DNA from 2 places in the Brachymonas moutaii (nom. illeg.) genome. Region 1 is predicted to be linked to the other one. Evidence: predicted binding sites of a transcription regulator. Region 1 holds the regulator's gene; the other holds the start of a gene.
What was found. The regulator sigma-54, encoded in region 1, starts transcription at its own class of promoters, with help from an activator protein. The targets are predictions, from matches to a motif close to TGGCANGNAANCTGCTTT.

Region 1 (3,411 bases):
ATCCACCGCCGCTCACGCATGGGCCTGAGCTACCTGCCGCAGGAAGCCTCCATCTTCCGCAAGCTCAACGTCGAGGACAACATCCGCGCCGTGCTGGAGCTCCAGGTCGATGCCCACGGCAAGCCGCTCGACCGCGCCACCATCGACACCCAGCTCGATGCCCTGCTCGCCGACCTGCACATCACCCACCTGCGCGACACCCCCGCGCTCGCACTCTCCGGGGGCGAGCGCCGCCGGGTCGAAATCGCCCGTGCCCTTGCCAGCCAGCCGCGCTTCATCCTGCTCGACGAGCCCTTCGCCGGCATCGACCCCATCGCCGTCATCGAAATCCAGAAGATCATCGCCTTCCTCAAGGCGCGCGGCATCGGCGTGCTCATCACCGACCACAACGTGCGCGAAACCCTGGGCATCTGCGACCACGCCTACATCATCAGCGAAGGGGCCGTGCTCGCCTCGGGCACGCCCGAGCAGATCGTCTCCAACGCCGAAGTGCGCCGTGTCTACCTCGGCGAACACTTCCGCATGTGAGCGGACTCCGTCCATGAGCCGCTTCCCGCTGTACCTTCCGAAGCCGCCCTCCGTGCCATGAAAGCAGGACTGCAGCTGCGCACCGCGCAGAACCTCTCCCTCACGCCGCAACTCCAGCAGTCCATCCGCCTGCTGCAGATCTCCACGCTCGACATGCAGCAGGAGATCGACCAGATGCTGGCCGACAACCCCTTCCTGGAGCAGGACACCAGCGCCGAGGACGCGGCAGCCTCCGAGTCGGAGCCCGACGCTGCTGGCCACGCATCCGGCGATGTCGATGCCACCACCGGCCCCAGCGCAGAGGCAGGCAGTGACGACGGCATGGGCGCCACAGCCGAAGGCGGCTACGACGACCCCGAAGGCGCCGACGCCCCCGACACCAGCGAAGTCCTCTCCAGCGACGCCCCCGACCACACCGACCTCGCCAACGCCCAGACCGACGACTGGAGCGCCGGCTCCACCCGCGACGACAGCCCCGCCACCTCGGGCGACGACGAAGTCCTCTCCAGCAGCAGCGACGGCGACGACGACTGGGACAGTCTGCGCGTGAGCAGCGCCGGCAGCAGCCATGACGACGACGAGGACGAGCCCTCCGCCATCGAGCGCGCCGGCTGCCACGAAAGCCTGCAGGACTGCCTGCACCGACAGGCCCTGGCCCTGCGCCTCGACACCAGCGAACAGGCCGCGCTGTACTTCCTCATCGAATCCCTCGACGACGACGGCTACCTCGAAGACACCCTCGGCGAACTCGCCCAGAGCCTGCAGGAGCGCAACCCCACCGGCGACCCCGAACGCGACGCCGAGGAGCACGCCGAACTCCTCCACCACCTCACCATGGCCCTGCGCCTGCTTCAGTCGCTCGACCCCGTCGGCGTCGGCGCGCGCGACCTGGCCGAATGCCTGCAGCTCCAGCTGCGTGCCCTCGACATCCCCGACGCCGACACCCCCCGCCTGCTCGCGCGCGAAGTCGCCCTCGACGTCTGCCGCCAGCCGCTCGACTACCTCGCCCGGCGCGACGTGCGCGGCCTCGGCAAGCTGCTGCCCTATTCGGCCGCGCACCTGCGCAGCGCCATGCAGCTCATCGCCACCCTCGAACCCAAGCCCGGCCGCGCCTTTGCCCAGACCGAGCGCAACATCGTCATCCCCGACGTGCTCGTGCGCGCCAACCAGGGCCGCGACGCCGCCAGCCGCCCCTGGAGCGTGCAGCTCAACCCCGCCGTCATGCCCCGCGTGCGCGTGCAGGAGATGTACGCCAGCGCCCTGCGCCACCACAAGGGCGAAGGCATCCAGGCCCTGCAGCAGCGCCTGCAGGAAGCCCGCTGGATGGTCAAGAGCATCCAGCAGCGCTTCGACACCATCCTGCGCGTGAGCACCGCCATCGTCGAGCGCCAGCACCGCTTCTTCGAGCAGGGCGTGCTGGCCATGGAACCCCTCGTCCTGCGCGAAATCGCCGACGAACTCGGCCTGCACGAATCCACCGTCAGCCGCGTCACCAGCGCCAAATACATGAGCACCCCCTGGGGCACCTTCGAGCTCAAGTACTTTTTCGCCTCGGGCCTCGCCAGCGAAGACGGCAGCACCACCAGCAGCACCGCCGTGCGCGCCATGATCGGGAAACTCATCGCCGACGAACCCCCCGCCAAGCCCCTCAGCGACAACCGCCTCTGCGAACTCCTCCAGGAACGCGGCGTCCAGTGCGCCCGCCGCACCGTAGCCAAATACCGCGAAGCCCTGCGCATCCCCCCAGCCCATCTGCGCAAGGTGCTGGGGTAGGGGAACGTTTCAAGCAACTCCGCCAACTGGCAACTCGCTACGACAAATTCGCCACACGCTTCAATGCCTTTCTGCAACTCGCATGCGCATTCATCTGGCTAATGTGAACACGCCCTAGTCGCCCGCCGCTGGCACGGCGATGGAGATGGCGACGTGCGCGGCTACGTGTCGAACACGCGCCAGACCTCGCATGCTGCGCTTCACCTTGGGCTCGCCTTGTCAAGATAGTTGACCAGGCTTTGCGACATGACAAGGGCGTGGGCCATCAGCGCATTTACCAGATTCTCGTGCCTGTTGATGTCCATGGAGAGCCCGCCAGCTTGGAAGATTGGCTGTTCGACCAAAACGATCACGCCGGCCACGTCGCCGCCACCGACATAGCTGGCGATCTGGGCCCTGGCCGCGGGCTCCCGGGCCTTATCGCCCGCCAAATTGGCCCACTTGAGAACGTCCTCGATCATCGTTTCTGAATTGTCAGTCTTTCCGTTCTTGTGAACGATGACGTGCCGAAACTTCTCAGCCATGCGGGTGTGAAGCCGGAGATTGATGCTGATCTGGTTTTCGACTTCAACCTTCGCGAGCTCAGGTAGCTTTTTCCGAAGCATGTCGATGATCAGAGGCACTTTCTTTTTGAGCTCGGACGGGGGCATCACCGCGTCAGCATCCTTGCTCAGGCGAAAGTGCGTGTGGTCCCCTCTGACGAGCTCATAGAGTGACACCACGAAGTCCTCAAACAGCTCGTAGGCCTCGACGAGCAGCCATTGGTACTGCTTGTTCTTGTGAAGGTAGACGAGCCTGACCGTCTCTTTAGGCGTCAGCCTTGCGTGCGAGTAGGGGGGAAGATGTGTCCCGTGTATGGATTCTGAAAAAAGAACAGTTCGTGGCTGCTGCCAAGCAACTTGCGAGCCTCCGAGGCTAGGCCAGCCAAGTCTCGGTCGCGAGCCTGCAAGCTCGCGATCATCTGCTTCGCAACGTTCGCGGAGAGTCGCTGATAGTGCTGGATGACGGCGACTTCGTTAAAGAACTTCTCAAGTCGGCTGTTATAGGGTTGAAGGTTCATCGACGTTGCATTCATTGTCAGGAGGTGAAGCGCCCCGGGTTTCGCAGAGG
Region 2 (3,411 bases), on a different contig from region 1:
ACCAGCAGGTTCTTGGTCTGCTGATAGTGGTCGAGCATCATCTTGTGGGTTTCGCGGCCCAGGCCCGATTCCTTGTAGCCACCGAACGCAGCGTGGGCGGGGTAGGCGTGGTAGCAGTTGGTCCACACGCGGCCGGCCTTGATGGAGCGGCCCATGCGGTAGGCCAGATTTCCGTTGCGGGTCCACACGCCGGCGCCCAGGCCATACTGGGTGTCGTTGGCGATCGACAGGGCTTCGGCCTCGTCGCGGAAGGTGGTCACGGCGAGCACGGGGCCGAAGATTTCCTCCTGGAAGATGCGCATCTTGTTGTGCCCCTTGAACAGGGTCGGCTGGATGTAGTAGCCGCCAGCCAGGTCACCGGGCAGCTGCGCCGGGGCGCCACCGCACAGGACCTGGGCGCCTTCTTCCTTGCCGAGCTCCAGGTAGGAGGAAATCTTGTCGAGCTGCATCTGGCTGGCCTGGGCACCGATCATGGTCTCGGTGTCGAGCGGGTTGCCCTGCTTGATGGCAGCCACCCGCGGCAGGCAGCGTTCCATGAATCGGTCGTAGATCGATTCCTGAATCAGGGCACGGGACGGGCAGGTGCACACTTCGCCCTGGTTGAAGGCGAACAGCACCAGTCCTTCGATGGCCTTGTCGAGGTAGGCGTCGTCGCGCGCCATGATGTCCTCGAAGAAGATGTTGGGCGACTTGCCTCCCAGTTCCAGCGTGGCAGGGATCAGGTTGCCGGCAGCGGCCTGTGCGATCACGCGACCCGTGGCGGTGGAGCCGGTGAAGGCGATCTTGGCAATGCGCTTGCTGGTGGCCAGCGGCATGCCGGCTTCGCGCCCGAAGCCATTGACCACGTTGAGCACGCCCGGGGGCAGCAGGTCGGCGATGAGTTCGACCAGCACCAGGATGGAGGTGGGGGTCGATTCGGCGGGCTTGAGCACCACGCAGTTGCCGGCCCCAATGGCAGGGGCCAGTTTCCAGGCGGCCATCAGCAGCGGGAAGTTCCAGGGAATGATCTGGCCGACCACGCCCAGAGGTTCATGGTAGTGGTAGGCCACCGTGTTCTCGTCGATGTCCGACATGTTGCCTTCCTGTGCGCGCAGGCAGCCGGCAAAGTAGCGGAAATGGTCGGCAGAGAGGGGGACGTCGGCGTTGAGCGTTTCGCGGATCGGCTTGCCGTTGTCCACCGTTTCGGCGTAGGCCAGCTTCTCCAGGTTCTGTTCGATGCGGTCCGCAATCTTGAGCAGGATGTTGCTGCGGTCGGCAGCGGGGGTCTTGCCCCACTGGTCGGCAGCGGCATGGGCGGCATCCAGGGCCAGCTCGACGTCCTCGGCGGTGGAGCGTGCGGCCTGGCAGTAGACCTGTCCCGTCACCGGGGTGATGTTGTCGAAGTATTCGCCCTTGACCGGAGGCGTCCACTTGCCGCCGATGAAGTTGTCGTACTTGGCCTTGAACTGGACGGGCGCGCTGGGCTGGCCGGGGTAGGAATAGATCATGGATGTCTCCTGTTTGAGGTTGTGCTTGTCGCCGTCGGCGGACTGCGGGAGTCCGCTGCGGCTGCGGCCCATCGAGCAACAGGCGTGCCAGTTCGAGCAATCCAAGGGAAATTCCGGACACTCCTCTATAAGACTTGGTTTTCACATGGAGAATCTGGTTTTCACATCGACTTCGATGAACACCATTCTGTGCCATGAGTGTCTTGAATGAGGACGGGTGTGTCATAAGTGAACATGGCGCATCTGTGTCATGCACGGGCTGCAGCGCAGACAGTCCCATGGCGGGGGTTTACCCGTTTGGATGCGGCGCGGGCCCATGCTAGGATGCCGCCGAAACGGCGCCCGACAGGGCGGACGAGGACCCTACCATGCCCATCATGACCTCCCGAGACGAAGCGAGCCTGCAGCAGGCCCGCCGGATGCTGCAGCAACGCGGGGCGCTGCCTGAGGGGGTGTTGCCCGACACCCTGGGATATGTGTCGCGTTCATGGAACCGCAGCGCTGCAGCGGGCCTGCACGCGGGGCTGGACCCCCAGCGTGGACTGCCCGTGAGCCGCTTCGAGCTGGCCCAGGCCACCGAGCGCCAGCACGAGCTCTTGGCGCATGCACGGCCGGTCATGGAATATCTGCACGGCCAGATGCGTGACAGCAGCAGCATGGTCATCCTGGCAGACGAGGCCGGACTCCTGCTGCATGCCCTGGGCGATGCCCGGTTTCTCGACCGTGCCCAGCGCGTGGCGCTGATGCCTGGCGCATCCTGGCATGAGACCCACCGCGGCACCAATGCCATCGGCACCGCGCTGGCCGAAGGGGTGCCCATCGCGGTCCATGGGGCCGAGCATTTTCTGGAGTGCAACGGCTTTCTCACCTGCGCGGCGGCGCCGGTCACCGGGCCTGATGGCCGCATTCTGGGGGTGCTCGACATTTCCGGCGAGCGCAGCAACCGCCATCCACATACCTTCAGCATGGTGCGGGCGGCAACGCAGATGATCGAGAACCGCCTGTTCGAGGCGCGTCACGGCAGCCATGTGCGGCTGCATTTCCATCCTCTGCCCGAAGGCATCGGCACCATCGCAGAAGGGGTCATTGCGCTCGATGAAACGCACCACATCGTGGGGGCCAACCAGGCGGCCCTGGCGTTTCTGGGACTCGATACCCACAAGCTCGGGCGGGTGTCGCTCGAACAGGTGTTCGACACCACGACCGAGCAGATGCTGGCCCGGGAGCGCCGGCAGCCTCAGGTGGTGTTTGCCCTGCATCTGCGGGGGCGGCAGCCCGCGGTACAGATTCTGCATGCGCGGGTGATGCTTCCAGCCCAGGGGGGGCTGCGTGGAGAGGTCGTGATCGACCAGTCCGTGCCGTCGTCTGCACCCCAGGACGAACTCGCCCGGCTCGACACCGGCGATGCGGACTGGCATGTGCTGATCGGCAAGGCCCGCAAGATGCTCGGGCAGCCCATACCGCTGCTTCTGCACGGCGAATCCGGCACCGGCAAGGAAGTGCTGGCCAAGGCCCTGCACCGCAGCGGTCCTCGCAGTGCGCAGACCCTGGTGGCGGTGAACTGTGCAGCCCTGCCCGAGCACCTCATCGAAGCCGAACTCTTTGGCTATGCTCCCGGCGCCTATACGGGAGCCCGGCGCGAAGGAGCTCCCGGACGCATCCGGGAGGCCCATCGCGGCACGCTTTTCCTCGACGAGATCGGCGACATGCCGCTGTCGCTGCAGACACGGTTGCTGCGCGTGCTGCAGGACCGGCAGGTCGTCCCTCTGGGCGGCGGACAGCCCATCGCCGTCGACTTTGCCCTCATCTGCGCCACCCATCGCGACCTTAAGCAAGAGGTGGCCGCCGGGCGCTTCCGGGCCGACCTGTACTGGCGGCTCAATGGGCTGACCCTGCATCTGCCGCCCTTGCGCGTACGCAAGGA

Region 2: a site for sigma-54 is predicted at 1,560-1,577, ahead of exaC (acetaldehyde dehydrogenase ExaC). Genes of this name have one in related genera too.

The regions. Positions count from the first base shown of each region.
Region 1 is NZ_JBNGEN010000007.1:77,546-80,956, forward strand. Features, by position in the region: gene lptB (LPS export ABC transporter ATP-binding protein) at 1-528, shown strand, start outside; gene rpoN (RNA polymerase factor sigma-54) at 586-2,301, shown strand; gene ACP2WS_RS09015 (hypothetical protein) at 2,502-3,023, opposite strand; gene ACP2WS_RS09020 (hypothetical protein) at 3,116-3,361, opposite strand.
Region 2 is NZ_JBNGEN010000005.1:38,950-42,360, forward strand. Features, by position in the region: gene exaC (acetaldehyde dehydrogenase ExaC) at 1-1,487, opposite strand, end outside; gene ACP2WS_RS07185 (sigma-54-dependent Fis family transcriptional regulator) at 1,865-3,411, shown strand, end outside.